2 linked regions of the Leisingera sp. NJS204 genome follow. Each later gene encodes a partner of the first gene's protein in a complex. Links are inferred from orthologs where the notes say so. Each region holds a gene or a part of one and is shown on either strand. Other genes may lie near its edges.

What was found.
Region 2: the proteins of xseA (region 1) and ETW24_RS19395 are in contact, whole or in part, in a cryo-EM structure (PDB 8TXR), measured with the Escherichia coli proteins. The link is inferred for Leisingera sp. NJS204 from one-to-one orthologs.

Annotation. Positions count from the first base shown.
Region 1 is NZ_CP035417.1:1,377,732-1,388,162, reverse strand. Bases 2,810-5,743 are described here. They hold xseA (exodeoxyribonuclease VII large subunit), read right to left. Parts: upstream 5,057-5,743; coding sequence 3,563-5,056; downstream 2,810-3,562. Other genes in these bases: purD (phosphoribosylamine--glycine ligase), read left to right, coding at 5,192-5,743; ETW24_RS06805 (hypothetical protein), read left to right, coding at 3,145-3,531; ETW24_RS06810 (lysoplasmalogenase), read right to left, coding at 2,810-2,953. Also shown: ETW24_RS06825 (inner membrane-spanning protein YciB), read right to left, coding at 1-47; ETW24_RS06820 (DMT family transporter), read right to left, coding at 77-979; signal recognition particle-docking protein FtsY, read right to left, coding at 1,068-2,243; more of ETW24_RS06810, read right to left, coding at 2,321-2,809; more of purD, read left to right, coding at 5,744-6,457; ETW24_RS06790 (N-acetyltransferase), read left to right, coding at 6,835-7,254; ETW24_RS06785 (DUF1217 domain-containing protein), read right to left, coding at 7,316-9,079; ETW24_RS25185 (hypothetical protein), read right to left, coding at 9,323-9,577; ETW24_RS06780 (hypothetical protein), read right to left, coding at 9,540-10,127; ETW24_RS06775 (2Fe-2S iron-sulfur cluster-binding protein), read right to left, coding at 10,127-10,431. UniProt on the Escherichia coli protein: Bidirectionally degrades single-stranded DNA into large acid-insoluble oligonucleotides, which are then degraded further into small acid-soluble oligonucleotides.
Region 2 is NZ_CP035417.1:3,980,709-3,991,134, forward strand. Bases 4,548-7,476 are described here. They hold ETW24_RS19395 (exodeoxyribonuclease VII small subunit), read left to right. Parts: upstream 4,548-5,849; coding sequence 5,850-6,104; downstream 6,105-7,476. Other genes in these bases: ETW24_RS19385 (response regulator), read left to right, coding at 4,548-4,799; ETW24_RS19390 (histone deacetylase family protein), read left to right, coding at 4,927-5,853; ETW24_RS19400 (polyprenyl synthetase family protein), read left to right, coding at 6,108-6,992; dxs (1-deoxy-D-xylulose-5-phosphate synthase), read left to right, coding at 7,044-7,476. Outside these bases: ETW24_RS19355 (LysR substrate-binding domain-containing protein), read left to right, coding at 1-536; ETW24_RS19360 (hypothetical protein), read right to left, coding at 540-911; ETW24_RS19365 (AraC family transcriptional regulator), read right to left, coding at 1,055-2,014; ETW24_RS19370 (DUF1330 domain-containing protein), read right to left, coding at 2,093-2,386; ETW24_RS19375 (branched-chain amino acid aminotransferase), read right to left, coding at 2,560-3,426; ETW24_RS19380 (MarR family winged helix-turn-helix transcriptional regulator), read left to right, coding at 3,589-4,092; more of ETW24_RS19385, read left to right, coding at 4,098-4,547; more of dxs, read left to right, coding at 7,477-8,972; ETW24_RS19410 (hypothetical protein), read right to left, coding at 9,049-9,369; ETW24_RS19415 (SDR family oxidoreductase), read right to left, coding at 9,372-10,241; ETW24_RS19420 (class I SAM-dependent DNA methyltransferase), read left to right, coding at 10,316-10,426. UniProt on the Escherichia coli protein: Bidirectionally degrades single-stranded DNA into large acid-insoluble oligonucleotides, which are then degraded further into small acid-soluble oligonucleotides.

The sequences.
Region 1 (10,431 bases):
AATTCCAACAGCATCTTCAGGGTCGGGTTGATCTTCTTTGCGGCCATGGGGCCTCCTGTCAGTTCTGCGCGCGGTCTCAGCCGCCAATTTCCACTATCACGGCGCCCAGCGCGATCAAAGCCATCAAGGCAATCCGGCGCGGCCCCACGGTTTCCTTCAGCACCAGCCAGCCGATGAGGGCGGCAAACACGGTGGAGGTCTCGCGCAGCACCGCCGCCTCCCCGACCTTGTCCAGCCTTGTGGCCAGCATGATCGCACCAAAGGACGCAAAGGCGAGCAGCCCGCCAAAGAAGCCACGGACCATCAGCGGCCCAGGTGCCGGCGGCGCGGGCATTCGCCGCCAGCGGGTAAAGGCAATCACCGGAAACACCAGCCCGTCGATCATGAAGAACCACGCCAGAAAGGTGAACGGATCCGCGGTCGCCCGGATGCCATAGGCGTCATATGTGGTGTAGCCCGCCACAAACAACCCAGTGATCACCGCCAGCACCAGCGCCGGCACCAGCGTGTCGCGGTTCACCGTCAGGTAGCGGTAGTTGTACCCCGCCAGACCGAAGATCCCGGCCAGCAGCACCGCCACCCCCAGCCATTGCACCGGGGTGAACAGCTCGCCGAACAGGAAAAAGGAACCGATCACCGTGAACAGCGGCCCGGTCCCGCGCACCACCGGGTAGACCACGGTGTAGCTGCCCTTGGTGTAGGCCAGCGCCTGGAACAGTTTGTAAAAGACGTGGATCACCCAGGCGACAGCGAAGATCAGCCACATATGCGGCTCCGGCCAAGGCACCACAAACAGCGCAAAGGGCGCCGCCATCACGCAGTAGGAAAAATCAATCGCCCCGCGCGACAGCCAGGGATCATGCCGACCCTTCTGCAGCGCGCCGAAGACCGCATGCAGGAATGCGGCCCAGATGGCCAGAAACAGCGCTGCCTGGTGCCCGGCCTCGGTGCCTTCCAGGGAGATCAGCCACTCGCTCAAATCAGCCGCCTTTGCGCTGGAGGAAGGCGCCGGGGGTTTTCCACCCCCGGTCCCCCGGAGGATACTTCCGGCCAGAGGAAGAAATGGATCAGGACTTTTCCAAACCGGTCAGAGCGGCGGCGAACTCCCCGGGATCGAAGGGGGCGAGGTCGTCGATCTGCTCACCCACACCGATGGCGTGGATCGGCAGGCCGAACTTGTCCGCCAGCGCCACCAGCACGCCGCCCTTGGCGGTGCCGTCCAGCTTGGTCATCACCAGGCCTGAGACATCCGCCAGTTTCTGGAAGGTACCCACCTGGCTCAGCGCGTTCTGGCCAGTGGTCGCATCCAGCACCAGCAGGGTGTTATGCGGTGCTGTTTCATCCTTCTTGCGGATCACCCGGACAATTTTCGACAGCTCTTCCATCAGATCGGCCCGGTTCTGCAGCCGGCCGGCGGTGTCGATCATCAGGAGGTCTGCGCCGTCTTCCTGCGCGCGTGTCATCGCATCAAACGCCAGCGAGGCCGGGTCGGAGCCTTCGGGTGCTGTCAGCACCGGCACGCCCGCACGGTCGCCCCAGACCTGCAATTGTTCCACCGCCGCGGCGCGGAATGTGTCGCCTGCGGCAATCACCACCTTCTTGCCGGCACCTTTGAACTGGCTGGCCAGCTTGCCGATGGTGGTCGTCTTGCCGGAGCCGTTGACCCCGACCACCAGCACCACCTGCGGGCGCTTTGCATAGATCGGCAGCGGTTTGGCCACCGGCTCCATGATGCGCGCAACTTCCTGCGCCAGCAGTTCCTTGATCTCGCGGGAGGACACCTTCTTGCCCATCCGCCCCTCGGCCAGGTTAGCGGTCACGCGCAGTGCCGTATCCACCCCCATGTCAGCAGCAATCAGCAGCTCTTCCAGCTGCTCCAGCATGCCGTCATCCAGCGCCCGGCGCGGTTCGGCAACAGCACTGCGGCCCATAAGACGGCCCAGAAGGCCCGGGGACTTTTTCTGTGGCTCAGGGTCCGCTGCGGGTGCCGGTTCAGGTGCGGCGGCAGGCTGCGGAGCGGGCTCAGGCGCCGGTTGCGGCTCAGGTTCCGGTTGTTGCGGCGCCGGATGCGGCACAGGCGCCGGGGCGGGCTGTTCAGGCGTGACAGCCGGTGTGTCTGTCAGTGCTTCCAGCGCCTCGGCTGCACTGTCCTCCGCCCCCTCCTCGACAATCGCATCGAGCCCCTGCTCGAGCTTGGAGGAGGATTTGAACAGCCGCTCCTTGAGCTTTGAGAAAAACGCCATCTTGGTCTCCGCAAAAGGGTCTGCCCCCCACCTAATGCGGATTTACCCGGAGTGCAAAGCGCAAGGCGCCGCCGGGTTCAGGAAAATGCAGCCAGAAACCCGGCTTGCGCCCCCCAATACAGCACCCAGACCGCATATGGCGTGATCCGCCGCAGCGGGTGCTCTGCGCTCAGGACAAAGGTTTCCGCCGCCAGGATCATGTCCGACAGCATGAAGGCACAAGCCGCGGCAAAGACCCAGGTGCCAAACGGAAGCGTCAGCGCCGCGGCACCCATGCCCAGGATGATCGGGATATAGGCCAGTACCGGCCCCTTCAGCGCGCCCGCCCGCGGTGCCAGAACCTGCGTCATGATCAGGCCAAGCACCAGCAACCCGGCAGCGATCAGCGCAGCCGGCATGTGCAGGAGACCGGATGGATCACTGTCCGGACGGGTCAGGAACAGCGCCGCATAAGCCAGATGCCCTGCGGCAAAGGCCCCCACGCCCGCCATGAAGGCGCTTTCGCCGTCGCGCGACAGAAAAAGATCCCCCAGCGCGCAAAGACCAAGCGCCAGCACCAGCAGCAGCGGTGCCCCTGCCAGCCCGGCGCCAAGCGCCAGAAGCGCAACCGCTGCGGTCTTTGCCAGGCTGCGCAGAATACCGGGCGGCTGCGCGGTCAGACCCAAATACCCGGCGGCGCAGAGCGCTGCCCCTGCCGCCGCCACTTGCATCATCATGGCCCTGTCTCCCTGCCCGTTTGCATCAGTTGGCCGCAAGACAGCCGCCGGGTCAAAGGTGACCAAACGGGAGCCTGGCAGCGCCGCTCCGCTTTACGGCCCGTTTGCTGCCCGTATTTGCAGCCGGCGTGTTTCCCTTGGCCGGGACCCGGACACTCTGGCACAGTGACCCCATGCGCTGCCTGATGCTGATTCCCCTGGTTGCCGCCCTCAATGGGCCGTTGCGTGCTGCCGAGCCGCTGAACGCCGACCAATTCGACCGCTACACTCAGGGCCGCACCCTGTTTTATGGCTTTGGCGGCAGTATGTACGGGGTAGAGCGCTATCTGCCCGGGCGGCGGGTGGTCTGGTCCTTTCTGGACGGCAGATGCCAGGAGGGCAGCTGGTACGAGGACGCAGGCCGGATCTGTTTTGTCTATGAAAACCGGGGCGATCCGCAGTGCTGGAGCTTTGAAATCACCCCCGGCGGGCTGACTGCCCGGTTTGAGGATGACCCGGCCTCGACCGAATTATACGAGGCCGAAGACATCGGCGAGGAAATGCTGTGCTACGGCCCGGACGCCGGTGTCTGAGGCGGGCTGGGTATTTCAGACCAGAAAGAAGCTAGAACAGCGAGCCCTGACCGCCGCCGGACGGTTTCGCTGCAGCGGTCAGGGAACCAGGATCCGCGATGCCCTCCTCCAGGTCCAGCATGCCGTCGGCAAATTCGATCTGCAACGGGCCGGCCTTGGCCGCAGCGGCCTTGGTGGTGAGGATCCCGGCGCCCGAACGCACCACCGCATAGCCGCGCTCCAGCGTGGATTTGTAGCTTAGGATCTCCAGCTGGCGGCCTGCGGCAGAGAGGTTTTGGCGCTGGCGGTCGAGACGCAGCGACTGTGCCGCATCCAGCCGCTGCGCCAGACGGCCCAGCGCGTCCTTGCGGGCTGTGATCTCGCGCTGGATCGGGCGCAGGGTCAGGCGGGAGGACAGGTTTTGCAGCCGGTCGCGGCGGCCTTGCACCAATTGGCGCAGGGTGGCGGGGCGTAAGCTGGCAGCTGTTTCACTCAGATACACCCGGCGGCGCTGCACACCGGAGATCAGCGCGCCCGGCAGCCGGTCGGAAATCCGGTCGAGCCGCTGGCGCGGGGTTTCCAGCAACGTGTCGGGCTTGGGCAGCGCGCGGGCCAGATCATTCAGCCGCTGGCGCCGCTGCTGCACCGCCTGGCCTGCGGCGCGGGTGAGCCGCGCGCCCTGGGTCTCGGCCCAGGCCATCAGTTCCAGCCGTACAGGAACCGCCAGTTCCGCCGCCGCCGTCGGCGTCGGCGCCCGGCGGTCGGAGACAAAATCAATCAGCGTGGTATCCGTCTCATGCCCCACCGCCGAGATCAGCGGGATCTTCGAGGCCGCCGCAGCCCGCGCTACGATCTCCTCGTTGAAGCCCCAAAGATCCTCGATCGAGCCGCCGCCGCGGGCGACAATGATCAGATCGGGCCGCGGCAGCGCGCCGCCAGGGGTCAGACGGTTGAAACCTTCGATGGCGCGGGCCACTTCGCCTGCACAGTTCTGTCCTTGGACAGCCACCGGCCAGACCAGCACCTTGCGCGGGAAACGGTCGCGCAACCGGTGCAGGATATCGCGGATCACCGCGCCCGACGGCGATGTCACCACGCCGATGATCTGCGGAAGGTATGGCAGCGGCGCTTTGCGTTCCGGGGCAAACAGCCCCTCTGCCTCCAGCTGTTTTTTGCGCTTTTCCAGCAGCGCCATCAGCGCGCCCTGGCCCGCAACCGCAACTTCGTCCACATTCATGTTGTATTTGGACTGGGCGCCGAATGCGGTCAGCCGGCCGGTGACGACCACCTCCAGCCCCTCCTCGGGCACCACCGACAGGCTGGAAACCTGCCCTTTCCAGGTGGTGCATGCCAGCACCGAGCGGTCGTCCTTGATATCGTAGTACAAATGCCCGGAGCGCGCCTTGAACACACGCCCCACCTCACCCTTGACCCGGATGCGGCCGAAGGTGCCCTCCAGCGTGCGCTTCACCTCGCCGGAGAGTTCCGAGACGGTGAATTCGGGCGCGTTCTGCCCCGGTTTTGGATCATCAAACAGATCGGACATTGCGGGGCTGCTCTCCTGCGGCTTGCGGCTGGTCTTGTTTTGAATTCGCGCGCAGCATAGAACCCGCCGCAAGCAAGGCAAGCCCCGGACAGCACCGGGACGCCTCTCGGCTCAGTCAGATCGGAGTAGACGCAGATGAACATCCTTATCCTTGGCAGCGGCGGGCGCGAACACAGCTTGGCCTGGGCGGTGATGCAGAACCCGAAATGCGACAAGCTGATCGTGGCGCCGGGCAACGCAGGGATCGCGCAGATCGCCGATTGCGCGTCGTTTGATACCGAGGATGGCGGTGCCGTAGCCGGTTTTGCCGAGGAAAACGCCATTGATTTCGTGATTATCGGCCCCGAAGCGCCGCTGGCTGCAGGGGTGGCTGACCGCCTGCGCGAGGCAGGTCTCTTGGTGTTCGGCCCGTCTGAGGCGGCGGCGAAGCTGGAAGCCTCCAAAAGCTTTACCAAGGAAGTCTGCGACGCAGCGAATGCGCCCACCGCTGGCTATGGCCATTTCACCGAGGCAGAGGCTGCCAAGGCGCATGTGCGCGAACACGGCGCACCCACTGTGGTCAAGGCCGACGGGCTGGCCGCCGGCAAAGGCGTGATCATCGCAATGACCGAGGACGAAGCCATCGCCGCCATCGACGACATGTTCGGCGGCGCCTTTGGCGGGGCCGGCGCCGAGGTGGTGATCGAGGAGTTCATGGAAGGCGAAGAGGCGTCCTTGTTTGTGCTGGTGGACGGTGAGGACGTACTGGCGATCGGTTCGGCCCAGGATCACAAGCGCGTGGGTGAAGGCGACACCGGCCCCAACACCGGCGGCATGGGCGCCTACTCCCCCGCCCCGGTTCTGTCCGCTGAAGTCGAAGCCCGCGCGATGGAAGACATCGTCAAGCCCACCATGCGGGTGATGGCCGAGCGCGGCATGCCTTATCAGGGCGTGCTTTATGCCGGTCTGATGATCCAGGACGGGCAGCCCCGGCTGGTGGAATACAACGTCCGCTTTGGCGATCCGGAATGCCAGGTGCTGATGATGCGCCTGGGCGCGCAGGCGCTGGACCTGATGCACGCCGCGGCTGAGGGCCGCCTGGCTGAGGCGCAGGTGAACTGGGGCGACGACCATGCGATCACGGTGGTAATGGCCGCTGAGGGCTATCCCGGATCTTACCAAAAAAGGTCGGAAATCAAGGGGCTGAAGGCCCTGCCCGAGGACAGCAGCAACATGGTCTTTCACGCCGGTACCAAGGCAGAAAACGGCAAGGTGCTGGCAGCCGGCGGCCGGGTTTTGAACGTGACCGCCCGCGGTGAAACCCTGCAGGAGGCCCGCGACCGCGCCTATGCGATGGTTGACGGGGTTGATTGGCCGCAAGGGTTCTTCCGCCGCGACATCGGCTGGCGCGCGCTGGACTGAGCATCTGTCCCGGCGGCGGCTCTCCCGCCTGTTCCCGGTCAATCGCAGATTGACAGTCTCAGTTGGGCGTGGCCGGGCGCAAATGCGCCCGGCGCGGCGGTATTGTTCCACCAGCCCGCAGTATCCCGACCGGAGCATTGCGGTACTCTGGACTTCAGTCAGAAGCGGGATGCAGCGAAGCAATAAGAACTGTCCAAGGCGGCAAAGGCCGGCACTTGCAGGAAAGCGGCATGCCTAGCCATTCCCTCTCTGCGGCTTCTCATGCTGTCTGCACCGCTTGCCTTCTGCTATTGGCCAGCCGGGAGTATTTCCGGCCCGCCCTCTGGGTGGCCCAGCTGTGAAACAGCCCCGCCGGGTCAAGGCTGGCGATCCGCGGCGTGCCGGCCCTGACCCGGCGCAGCTTTGCCTATATCGACGGGCGCATTGATCAGCCATCTTCCATGCACCGGCTGACGGTGGATCTAAGGAAGGATCTCTATCTGGTCGGCAGCAAGATCCGGGCCGCCAGAAGCCTGCATGCGGCTTGCATATTCCTGATATCAAAGACGGACCGCCTGTATCTGGGCAAATTGGCAGCCGATCCGGCCCGACACGGATCGGGCCGGGCAAGGCAGATAGAGGACCTGGCGGCAAAGCGAGTCAGGGATCCCGGCCTGCCGGCGCTTGAGTTGCTAACGAGGGTCGAACTTGTGGAAAATCACCGCAGCTTCGACCGGCTGGGATTTTTCAAGACCGCAGAAGGCGCTTATCCCGGCTGCAGCAGGGTGACCGGCATCACCATGCGCCTAGCGCTATAGCGCCGGCCTTCTGAGCCGGGCGAAACTATTGCTGCTCCACAGCCAAAGCGCAGCCGACGGGTCAGAAGAGCGACAGAATCGGATCGCTGATCCCGCTGTTGAAAGGCGCGTTGAGATCTGCCAGCATCAAGAACCTGTTGCGGAATTCATCCAGTTTCCCGGCTTCGAGAAAATCTGCAGGATGGGTGGTTCCAAAAGCAGCAAACGAGCGCTCCTTCATCTCCTCCACCTGCCTGTCAACATCCAGCTGGCCGAAACCTGATGGCAGCGCCAGCGCGCTTTCAAAAATCGTTTTCAGCGGCGGCGAACCGATAATGCCGTACCAATGGGCGTTTTCGCTGCCGCCTGCATCAGCAACGGTTTGCAGCTCGCGCTCAAAGGCCAGCGCCAGGCGCATGTTCTGATCGCTCTCACCGATCTCAATTTCAAACTGGCGGGTGGTGTAAAGCTCGGAAAGTTGCTCGGCAAAGCCTTCAGGATACTCCCGGCCGGTTTCCCCCCCATTGAAGGAAAACGCATGAGCCATGGCCTTCAGGCCGGTGTCGTAATGCAAGTTTGCATATGACGTGCTGGACGACAGGTCAGATTCAAAGGCACGGATCACGGTGTCAAAATCCAGGCTCCGTTTGCTCTGGCCGAAGATATCCAGCGTCGCATTAAACAAGCTTATATCAAAGACCAGCTCCCTTGGGTCGGAGAAGGTGCCCAGCTTGTCCGTGATGTCATCGGAAAACACCTGCATCTTGCTGACATGATCCGGCCAGCCGTTCTGGAACGCGTCAGCAAAGTCATAGTAGGCAGCATTTTCCGGCTGGTTCACATAGGAGTTCGGGTCTGACAAATCGGATTCCAGAATCTGGCGCAGCTCAGCCTCGTCCCTGCCAAAAAGGCCGAATGTATCCAGCGCATGCTCCAGAACCTCAGGGTTTGACAACAGCTCATCCGGATCGGTCATTTCATTGATATCCGGCCAGCCGAACCCAAAGGCCTCTGAGACCGCAAGATACCTAGTGTCCTCCAGCTGGTTCACAAAGGAATCTGGATCGGTGGTATCTGAATTCAGAACCCGGCGCAGGAAATCGGGGCTGGTGCGTTCCAGATCAAAGGTCTCGATGACAGCTTGCAGAAGGTTCTCATCCTCCAGCAGCTCATCCGCGCTTGCCAGGCCGTCGGTATGTTCGTTGAACTCCCCGACCAGCGCCTGAATGCTGTTGTCATACACCGGCGGCTTGTTGAAACTGAATTGCTGGGCAAACTCGGTATATTTGGGATTGCTCAGCTTGTTGACAAAGGAGTCCGGGTCTTCCAAGTCGGATTCCAGAACTTTCTGCAGAAAGAACTGATTATTTTCGAGGCCTTCAAGGCCAACATTGCCGAGCGCCTTGCGCAATAGGGTGCCGTTTGCCAGCAAATCATCCGGCGAGGCGACACTGGCAAATTCAGCGCCCGCCTTGGCGGTGGGAAGCGTCGGGCCATCCGGACTGTTGAAGCCAAAGGTTTCCGCCAGCGCCTGATACCGGACGTCGTTGAGCCGGTTCACAAAAGAGCCCGAGTCGCTGACATCGGATTCGAGCACTTTCTTGATGAATGCTCTGTTGCCGATATCCTCGTCCAGACCAAAGGCGCCCAGTGTCACGGTCAGCAGGTTGTAGTCATCCAGCAACTCGTCCGCAGTCTGAATCCCGGTGATTTTTTGATTGAAGTCCTGCACCGTCCGATCGATGACCGGCGACTTCTCATAAATTTCCTGCTGCTGGTCGCGGGTCCGCTGCAGGAAGGTCCACCCGCTGATACCGGTGCCCAACACATATGGTGTAAAGCTCACGCGCCTGTCTCCTGTAAAACCGGCCCAGACAGTTAACCGCCTGGCGCCGCTCGTCAGGGGCAAGGTAACCAAAGGTGATGAATAAATATGAAACACCGCGCAAAAACCGGGTTGGACGCGGCGCAACAGGCCTGTCATTCCTGTCGGCAACGGCGGCAAGCACTCCTGCCTGTTCCAGCCCATCCTTGCGGATGCCCTTCCCAGTTGGGCGCGGCGCCGCGCAATGCGCGTCGCGGGCAGCGCTTAGCGGCAGGCCATTGCGGCCTGCAGTCCCGTGCCCTGCCGGAACCCGCCGATGTCCCGGCTGGTGATCCTGCCGTTCTGCAGACGGGATACGACGATCCTGCGCCAATCGCCACTGGCGGTCACCAGTTCCGGTCCCTGCCCGCAATCGCGAATGCCGGAGGTGATGAAGTCCTGGCCGATCTGGTGATTGGTCAGCCCGGGCGTGCTGGCGGCTTCAGTCAGCGCACCGTTCTTGAACCGCCAGATACGCAAAGTTTTGGCCAGATGCGGCCGGTCGACATAGGCAATTTCCACATGCCCGTCGCCATCCAGATCCGCCGCGCCAATGGGTGCCAGCCAGCGGTTGCGGGTGCCTATGCGGGGTGGCGGCAATCTTTTCGCCGCGGGCATCATAAATGGCCAGCTGGGCGCCCTCTGCCACATCGGTCTCGACCACCAACACCTCGGGGCGGCCATCGCCATCGATATCCGCCAGCCGCGGTGCGATGTCCTCGAACACATGATCCAGCGGCAGACGGATCAGGATTTCCGATTGCTGGTTGACAGCCTTGGCGGACACCACGCCGGAGCCGGTGTTTTCCACCTTCAGTACCAGCGCGCCGTATTCCACGTCATCACCCAGCACTGCATGGCCATAGCGTGTGGTGGGTTCTCCGTAACGCGCCGAGACCACTCTGTCCTCAGCCGCCAGCACAGACGGGCCGGCCAAGGCCAGCCCCAAACACAACGCCCGCCATGCGCGGCGGGCGGAACGGGGCCGGGCGCGCATCATCAGACGCCGCGCCGCCGCCCCCGCGGTCATCAGATCTGCTTTTCAGGCATATGCACCACCAGCCCTTCCAGCGCATCGCTCACCTTGATCTGGCAAGTCAGGCGCGAGCGGGCGGGATCCGGCTCATAGGCGAAATCCAGCATATCCTCTTCCATGTCGTCCTTGGCGGGCAGCTTCTCAACCCAGTCCGGCGCAATGTACACGTGGCAGGTCGAGCAGGCGCAGGCGCCGCCGCAATCGGCCTCGATGCCCGGAATATTGTTGTCGCGCGCGCCTTCCATCACCGTCAGCCCGTTGGCGACGTCCACCACATGGCTGGTGCCGTTGTGCTCGA
Region 2 (10,426 bases), 2.6 Mb from region 1 along the record:
CCTCCAAATGGCTGGTGCCGCGGCTGCCGGAGTTCGAGGCCGCGCATCCGGATATCGACCTGCGGGTGGTGGCGGAGGAAAGCCTGACCGATTTCAAGCGGGACGGCATCGACATCGCCATCCGCCAGGGCGGCAAACCGCAGGAAAGCGGGCTGAATTACGCCCTGCTTTCGCTGGTGGATCTGGTGGCGGTGGCCAAGGATGATACGTCTCTAAATAAGGAAAAACAGCCCGAACTGGCCGGTCTTGCGACGCAAACTCTGATCCAGGACGGGCACCGGCACTGGGACCTGCTGCTGCGGCAAGAAGGCCTGGCGGCAACAGGGCGGATCCTGCTGTTTAATCAAACCGCGCTGGCGATGGATGCCGCGATGAATGGCCAGGGCATTGCGCTGGTGCCACGGATATTCCTGGGCACCCAGCCTCTCCGGATCCTGTGGCAAGCCCCACGCCAAGGGGACCAGGGGTTTTATGTGCTTTGGCCCAGCCAGAAAGGCCGGGCCAAAGCAGTTGTCGACTGGCTGCTGCGCCAGTAAATCTCAGGCCGAGGCCGTCTCCGCCCCTTCCGGCGCGCTGAGAGAGATCACCGCCAGAACCGCAGCCCCGTTCAACAGATAGAAGGCTGCGTCCAGCCCGGCAAAACCAAAGAGAAACGGTGCCGCCAGAAAGGTTAGACCGACAATCAGGTCAACCGTCAGATGCAACTTGTAGGGCAGCACCCGGATCAGACCCAGGTGGTGGTCGGTCAGTACCGTCAGGACAAATGCAGCGATGCCGGTTGCCACCGACAGCCACAACGCCAGCGGGTTGCTGTCACCAAGGCCCACCAGGAACGGCAGCCCCATCAGGGCGATGGCCACAGGGTAATCGAGATAGGCATGGATGGTACGGGTCACGAAACGCAAAGGCATGGGTCAGATCCTTGTTACTGAGAACATCCTGGCCGCGTCCTTGGCGGCTCTGACCCCAGATTGCCTTACCCAGATCGAACGGTGAATTTCAGATCATCTCACATATATTGCAGATCGTTCAGAGATCCGGCCTTGGTTGCCGTTCAAGCGGCTGCATGCTGCTGCCGGTAGGCCGCCGGCGAAATCCCCACCTGCTTGCGGAACACACGGGAAAACGCTGCCTCGGAGGCATAGCCGGCAACCTCCGCAGCATCGGCAACACTCAACCCTTGCTCCGTCAGCCCCTGGCAGGCGATCTGCATCCGCCAGCCGGTCAGGTACTGCATCGGTGTCACCTCCATCTTGGCGGTGAACTCCTGGGCAAAAGCGGTGCGCGACATGCCGGCCTCGCGGGCCAGGCCTTCAACGCTCCACTCCTGTGCCGGGGATTGGTGAAACGCGGTCAGCGCCCGCGAAATCCGCGGATCGGCAAAGCCCGCCAGTGCCGAGCCGCTGGGGCTTTGATGCTCCAGATAGGCGCGGATCGCCTGGGCGAACAACACCTCTGACAGTTTCAGCGCAATCAGGTCGCCGCCTATGCGGGTGCCATGCACCTCCGAGCCGATCATCCGCAAGGTCGCCTCGATCCAGGCGCCTGCCTCCTCGCCGTAGTTCTCGATAACAATAAAGGGCGGCAACCGGTCGATCAGCATATGCCCAGTGCCGCGCCGGCCCGGCATGGCGGCAAAGGAGAAATGGCCGCAGATCAGCTGAGTATCGCGCCCCGCGCCCTCGCCGCCGTACACCAGCACTCCGCCGCCATCGTATCCGGCCTCCTCCAGCACTTGCTCCAGCGGCAGGGCCTCCAGCGGCTGCACCTCGTTGCACAACAGCATATGCGCCGCCCCATGCGGGATCAGCACCAAATCGCCCTGTTTCAACCGCAGAGTTTCGCCGGTTGCGGGCACATGCACCTTCAGCTCGCCGCGCTGCACAAAGTGGAAGCGGGCGACGTTTTCATATGGCGGCACCTGAATCCCGAACGGCGGGGTAAAGGAGGTGCGGAAGTAAAACGTCCCTTTGAGGGAAAGCCGGGTGAGAATATCGCTAAGCAAGTCCAACATGATGCCCATGTTAGGGGTCTGGCACCCGGCGTCCATGGTTTGAGACGATCTGCAAGGGAATGTGAACGGGCGGGCAGATCACGCCTCGACGATTCCGATCTGGTAATCCAGAAACGCCCGCTGCCGGATCTCTTTCAGCGCCTGGTACTCGGCGCTCTGAAACACCCGGTCCACCGCAGCCCGGTCGGGATAGCGCACAATCGTCACCATTTCCGGCAGCGCGTCTCCGATGATGGTCTCAGAAATCTCAAAACCCTGAACAATCTCCGCCCCGACTTCCTCCAGCAGCGGCTTGGTGGTTCCCAAATACATGCTCAGCGCTTCCAGATCATCCGGGTTCACCGTTGTCAGCGCAAATACCGTGACTGCCATTATCCTCACCTGCCTTTTCAGGCCCTTATCCGCTGGCCTGCTCCGCGCCCCTCGGGCGTTATGTCACCGCATTCGCTGCAAATAAACCACTGGACTGATGTTGCGGCGCCCGGGCAAAGAAAAACCCCCGCTTGCAGGCGGGGGTTTCACGGAACTGCTGCTGGCAAAGGCGCTTAGGACCGTACCAGTTTCTCGTAATCCTCAGCAATCTCGCGGGTCAGCGCGCCGACCTCGAATTTATACGGGCCGATCTCGCCGACCGGAGTCACCTCGGCGGCGGTGCCGGTCAGCCAGCACTGTTCGAACTCTTCCATCTCTTCCGGCTTGATGCGGCGCTCATGCACAGTGATGCCCTTGTCCTTGAGCATGCCGATCACGGTCTGGCGGGTAATGCCGTTCAGAAAGCAGTCGGCCTTGGGGGTGTGCACCTCGCCGTCCTTCACGAAAAAGATGTTGGCGCCGGTTGCTTCGGCCACATAGCCGCGCCAGTCCATGAACAGCGCGTCCGAGCAGCCCTGCGCGGTCGCTTTGTGTTTGGAAATGGTGCAGATCATGTAAAGACCTGCCGCCTTGGCATGGACCGGGATGGTTTCAGGCGACGGACGTTTCCATTCGGCAATCGCCAGCTTGGCACCCTGCATCTTGGCGTCGCCATAGTAGGCGCCCCAGCCCCAGACTGCGATCGCCATCCGCACCGGGTTGGCTGCGGAGGCCACGCCCATGTCATCGCCGGAACCGCGCCAGACAAGCGCGCGGACATAGGCGTCCTGCAGGCCGGAGGCTTTCAGGGTTTCTTCCTTGGCCGCCTCGATCTGGTCGACGGTATAGGGCATCGGCATGTCCAGCGCCTCGGCGGAAGCTATCAGGCGCTCGGAATGTTCACGGCTTTTGAAGATCTTGCCGTTGTAGGCGCGCTCACCCTCAAACACCGAGGAGGCATAATGCATCGCATGGGTCAGGATATGCACCTTTGCATCCCGCCAGTCGACCAGCCCCCCATCCATCCAGATCACACCGTCGCGGTCGTCATAACCTGCCATGCCGCACTCTCCTAAAACTCTGCGGGATTTCCATTTATTGCGCACATTATGTCCGAGAGGAACATAATATTGCGTCAAAGTTGGGATTCGATACATCTTCACCCTTGGAATGTCAACAACACTGACATAAACTGCATGGCAATACAGACGAGGGGGCACCGAATGCCTGAAGGCCGGACAGGGCAGGGATACGGCGGCGAAAGCCTGCTGTTTCTGACGGATGAGCAGCTGCGCCAGGGGATCGAGGCAATGTTTTTTGCCTACCGCGGCTTTACCGCCGATCCGGACCGGATTCTGGCGGAATTGTCCTATGGCCGGGCGCATCACCGGGCGGTCCACTTTATCAACCGCTCACCCGGAACGACGGTGAACAACCTTCTCAGCATTCTGGGCGTGACCAAACAGTCGCTGAACCGGGTGCTGCGCACATTGATCGGCGACGGTTTGGTGATCAGCAAGGTGGGTGAGCTGGATAAACGCGAGCGGCATCTGTATCTGACCGAACAGGGCGCGGCGCTGGAGGCCACGCTGTCAGACGCCCAGCGCGCCCGGATGCGCGCCGCCTACAAAGATGCCGGCCCCGAGGCGGTGCAAGGTTTCAAAAAGGTGCTGGAAGCAATGATGGATGCGGATATGCGCCGTGCCTATGCCAAGTTGCGGGATTAAGGCGTATGAGCATGCATGACGCCCATCTGCTGATCATTGACGACGACGAACGCATCCGCGGGCTTTTGAAGAAATTCCTGATGCGCTCCGGCTTTCTGGTCACTGCAGCGCGCGACGCGGCCCATGCCCGCCGGGTGCTGGCGGGCTTGGATTTCGACCTGATCGTCATGGATGTGATGATGCCCGGCGAGGACGGTATCTCGCTGACAACTTCCTTGCGCGAAACGATGGCCACACCGATCCTGCTGCTGACCGCCAAGGGCGAGACTGAGGACAGGATTGCCGGACTGGAAGCTGGCGCGGATGACTACCTGCCAAAACCCTTTGAGCCCAAAGAGCTGCTGCTGCGTGTCAACGCAATCCTGCGGCGGATGCCGGACACGGTTGCACAGGAAAGTGCGCCCAAAGTGCTGCATCTGGGTGCCATCCGCTATGACATCGAACGCGGTGAAATGTGGCAGGGGGATGAGCTGATCCGCCTCACCGGCACCGAAAGCCAGTTGATGAAGATCTTCTCGGCCCAGCCCGGCGAGCCGGTCTCCCGCACCAAGCTGGTCGAGGATCTGGGCCGCGACCGCGGTCAGGCGCAGGAACGCGCGGTAGACGTGCAGATCACCCGTCTGCGCCGCAAGATCGAGCCGAACCCGAAACAGCCGCAATACCTGCAAACCGTCCGCGGCGCAGGCTACATGCTGGCCCCCGAGTAAAGCCCCAGCCTCTTCTTCTGGCCGCAAATATCCCGGGGTCCGGGGCAGCGCCCCGGGATTCCCCTTGCCGCGCAGCGCCGCGGCCCCCTAGGGTCGCGCCAAACCCCGCAGCAGGAGGATACGAGCCATGACAACCGCACTGATCACCCACGCGGATTGCCTAAATCACGTCACGCCGGACGGGCATCCGGAACAGGTGGCACGGCTTGCGCATATCCTGCACGCGCTGGAACCATTGGACCTGAAACGCGTAACCGCGCCGATGGCTGCCGAGGATGACATCCTGCGCATCCACCCTGCGGGTTATTTGTCGGACTTGCGCAAAGCCTCCCCTAGCGAAGGCTGGGCACAAATTGATGGCGACACCTTCATGTCTCCCGGCTCGCTGGATGCCGCCTTCCGCGCAGCCGGTGCAGTGGTGCGCGGTGTCGATATGGTGCTAGGCGGCGAGGTGCAGAACGCGTTTGCTGCTGTGCGCCCGCCTGGGCATCACGCGGAAACAGACACTGCAATGGGGTTTTGCCTGTTCGGCAATGCGGCACTAGCGGCGAAACACGCGCTGGACCACCATGGACTTAACCGCGTCGCGGTGGTGGATTTCGACGTGCATCACGGCAATGGTACCCAGGATCTGCTGTGGGACGAGGCGCGCGCTCTGGTGATCACCAGCCAGCAGATGCCACTCTGGCCCGGCTCCGGCCGCCCTGAGGAGGACGGCGCCCATGGCAATATCCTGAACATGCCGCTGGCACCGGGATCGGGCCGCACTGAAATGCAGGCGGCCTATGAAGGCCAGGCATTCCCGCGCCTGCGTGCCTTCAAGCCAGAGTTGATTATCATTTCGGCAGGCTTTGACGCCCATCAGGACGATCCGCTTGCCAGCCTCAACTGGGCAACAGAAGATTTCGCCTGGATCACTGCCGAACTGTGCAGACTTGCAAGTGAACTGTGCCAGGGCCGTATCGTCTCGACTTTGGAAGGCGGATATGATCTGAACGCGCTGGCCGCCGCAACGCGCGCGCATGTGGAAGAATTGATAAAGGCACCGGCATGACTGAGACCCGCAACGAGCCCCCCGTGGACCAGATGAGCTTTGAACAGGCGATGCGTGAGCTGGAAGGCGTGGTGGACCAGCTGGAGCGCGGCGACGTGGCGCTGGATGCCTCAATCGCGCTTTACGAACGCGGTGCTGCGCTGAAGAAACGCTGCGAGGATGAGCTGAAACGCGCCGAGGAAAAGGTTGCCGCCATTACGCTGGATGCAAACGGCACCCCCAAGGGCACCCAGCCGCTGGATGCCGGCTGAGCCATGACCGCCGCAGCAGACGCCCGAACGCGCCCCTTTGCAGATGCGTTGAAAAACGCACAGGCCAGCATCACCGCACATATGGAAATGCGGCTGGCAGGCAGCGACAAGCTGCATACTGCGATGCGCTACGCCATCACCGGCGGCAAGATGCTGCGCGGCTTTCTGGTGCTGGAAAGCAGCCGTCTGCACGGTGTCCCGGCTGAAGCTGCCCTTGAGGCAGCGCTCGCTATTGAATGCATCCACGCTTATTCGCTGGTACATGACGACCTGCCCTGCATGGACGATGACGACCTGCGCCGCGGCCAGCCTACTGTGCACAAAAAATGGGATGAGGCGATGGCAGTTCTTGCCGGCGACAGCCTGCAGGCCTTTGCCTTTGAGCTGCTGGCAGACCCCAAGGCTGGCCCCCACGCCCTGACCCTGATCCGCGGCCTGGCGCAGTCCTCCGGCAAAGACGGCATGGTGTCGGGCCAGATGCTGGACATAGCGGCAGAGACCGCCGATGCGCCGCTGACGCTGGAGCAGATCACCAGGCTGCAGGGCCGCAAGACTGGATGCCTTATCGAATGGTCCGCCACTGCCGGCGCGGTGCTGGCGGGCGAAGACCCTGCGCCGCTGCGGCAATACGCACGCGCCCTTGGCCTTGCCTTCCAGATCGCCGACGACATCTTGGATGTGGAAGGCGATGCCGCCAAGGTCGGCAAGGCCGTGCGCAAGGATGCCGATGCCGGCAAGGCAACCTTTGTCTCGCTGCTCGGTCTGGCGGAGGCAAAAGCCCGCGCACAGTCCTTGTGCGACGAGGCCTGCACCGCGCTGTCACCTTATGGTGAGGATGCAGCAACCTTGAAGGCAGCCGCGCGTTTCGTTATTGCGCGCGACAGCTAACACCGCGCGCCACGCCCCGGCACCCTGCCCGGCGCAGCCCAAGGAGACACCATGTCCGACCGGCCCAAGACCCCGCTTCTGGACCAGATTACCCGCCCCGCGGATCTGAAGGGGCTGACGGATGCGCAACTGGTGCAAGTGGCGCAGGAACTGCGGCAGGAAACCATTGCTGCGGTTTCCGTCACCGGCGGCCATCTGGGTGCAGGCCTGGGTGTGGTGGAGCTGACCACCGCCCTGCACGCAGTCTTTGACACCCCGCGGGACAAGGTGATCTGGGACGTCTCCCACCAGTGTTATCCGCATAAGATCCTGACCGGGCGCCGCGACCGTATCCGTACCCTGCGGATGAAGGACGGCCTCAGCGGTTTCACCAAACGTTCCGAGTCGCCCTACGATCCGTTTGGCGCCGCCCATAGTTCCACCTCGATCAGCGCCGCGCTTGGCTTTGCGGTGGCGCGCGACCTCGGTGGTGTGATCCCCGAGGGCAACGGCGACGCTATCGCGGTGATCGGCGACGGCTCGATGTCGGCCGGCATGGCGTTTGAAGCGATGAACAACGCAGGCCATCTGGGCAAGCGGCTGATCGTCATCCTGAACGACAATGAAATGTCGATCGCTCCGCCCGTTGGCGCGCTGTCGTCTTATCTCTCACGCCTCTACGCAGGCGAACCCTTCCAGGAGCTGAAGGCCGCCGCCAAGGGGGCCGTCTCGCTGCTGCCCGAACCCTTCCGCGAGGGCGCCAAACGCGCCAAGGACATGCTGAAAGGCATGGCCGTCGGCGGCACTCTGTTCGAAGCCTTGGGGTTTTCCTACCTCGGCCCCATCGACGGGCATGACATGGATCAGCTGCTGCCAGTGCTGCGCACGGTCAAGGCCCGGGCCACCGGTCCGATCCTGATCCATGTGCTGACCAAAAAGGGCAAGGGCTACGCCCCGGCAGAAGCTGCCCGCGACAAGGGCCACGCCACCGCCAAATTCGACATGGTGACGGGGGAGCAGAAGACGGCGCCCTCCAACGCGCCCTCCTATACCTCGGTGTTCGGCAACGAGCTGGTGAAGCTCGCAGCCGCGGACGACAAGATCTGCGCCGTGACCGCGGCGATGCCCGACGGCACCGGGTTGAACCTGATGGCCGAACGCTACCCCTCGCGCACCTTTGACGTCGGCATTGCCGAACAGCACGGCGTGACCTTTGCCGCTGCATTAGCGGCCGGCGGCATGAAGCCGTTTTGCGCGATGTATTCCACTTTTCTGCAGCGCGGCTATGACCAGGTGGTGCATGACGTGGCGATCCAGCGTCTGCCGGTTCGCTTTGCCATCGACCGCGCCGGTCTGGTGGGCGCCGATGGTGCCACCCACGCAGGCAGCTTCGACATTGGCTATATGGCAAACCTGCCTGGCATGGTGGTGATGGCTGCCGCCGACGAGGCCGAGCTGGCCCATATGGTCGCCACCGCCGCTGCCCATGACGACGGCCCCATCGCCTTCCGCTATCCCCGCGGCGAGGGCGAAGGCGTCGAGATGCCCGAAACCCCGGAAGTGCTGGAGATCGGCAAGGGCCGGATGATCCAAGCGGGCAAACGCGTGGCGCTCTTGTCCTTCGGCACCCGCCTGGGCGAGGTGCGAAAGGCCGCCGAAGCATTGGCGGCCAAGGGCATCACCCCAACCATCGCCGACGCCCGCTTTGCCAAACCGCTGGACCGCGATCTGATCCTCCAGCTGGCTGCGGATCACGAGGCACTGATCACCATCGAGGAAGGCGCAGTGGGCGGTTTCGGCTCCCATGTCGCACAGCTGCTAGCCGAGGAAGCCGTGTTCGACAGCGGCCTCAAGTACCGCTCCATGGTGCTGCCCGATACCTTTATCGACCAGGCCAGCCCTGCGGATATGTACGAGGTCGCGGCCATGAACGCGCCGCAGATCGAAGCCAAGGTGCTGGAGGTGCTGGGCGTGGCAACAATTGGCGAGAAGCGGGCATAACTCACACCCTTTTCATACCTGTTTCTTGCAGCATTCAGACTAAGGGCAATCGAACCCATTCTGGATTTGCGTTGTGCTATCTGTATCCGGTTACTGTGCAAAAAAACCGGTAAATACCCGCTGACATGCCCGTGTTCAGCTTGCGTACCAATGCTGCAATCTGATCATCCCCCAGCAGATAGACAGGCAGTTTATCCAGGTTCATCACGGCGAAATTCATCAGCATCGCCCGCTTGGCGAAAACTGCGAAACCAAACACAACATCTATCTTTCGTGCAAAGGATTGCTGTTCCCACAGCTGATCCATCACACCCGGAAACTGCTGGTTGATCCGTGCATAAAGCCGGCCCAGTGTCCTGAAGTTAAACAGCACAAAGATCAGATGCAGAATGCCCAATCCTAAACCCCCGGCGGCTCCGCAGGCGGCACAAAGCTCTCCATGTCCTCGGCCTCCAGCACTGCCCGCAGCCCCTCGCGATAGGTAGGATAAAGCAGCTTCACACCCAGCTCTTCCTTGATGCGGAGGTTGCGGACGCGCTTGTTCTCTCCATAGAAACTGCGCGCCATAGGGGTCATGCCAGCCTCGTCAAAGGGCACTTCGGCGGGCACCGGCAGGCCCAGCAGTTCTGCTGCATGGCCCAGCACATCCTGCGGCGGCGCCGGATCATCGTCGCAGACGTTGAAAATGGCACCGGGGCGGGGCTGCGCAATGGAGGCCGCCAGCACCTGGGCAATGTCCTCCACATGAATGCGGGAAAACACCTGACCCGGCTTGATGATCCGCCGCGCCTTGCCCGCCATCAGCTTTGCAAAGGGGCCGCGGCCGGGACCGTAGATGCCCGCTAGCCGGAAGATGTGCAGCGGCAGACCGGGGATGGCCTGCCATTGCGCCTCGGCCCGGGCGCGCCAATCGCCGCGCTCGCTGGAGGGCGTCACCGGCGTGTTCTCATCCACCCAGGCGCCGTCGTGATGGCCATAAACTGCCGTAGTCGACAGATACCCCACCCATTCCAGATCGGGGGCAGCAGTGATTTGACCAGCCATCGCGGCCAGCACCGGGTCACCCGCCATGTTCGGCCCTATCGAGCTCAGAACATGGGTGACCCCGTCCAGCGGCACGTCCTGCCCGGGCCAGGTGATCATCTCCACGCCTTCGGCCTCCACAGCCTCGCGCGAAGTGCCGATAACCCGCCATCCCTGCGCCAGCAGGCGCGGCGCAAGCGCCCGGGCGGTATAGCCAAATCCAAGACAAAGCAGCGTTTTCCTCATGCTTCCTAGATGCGTTGGCCGCGCCTGCTGCGCAAGGGTTGATTCGAATCCCGATCAGCCTTTTCATGGCGCGCATGGACAAACAGAAACCGGGACTTTCAAACGCCTACGCCCTGCAGACACCTGCCGATTCCAAGCGGCTTTACAGGGACTGGGCCAGCACATACGACCAGGATTTCGCCGCC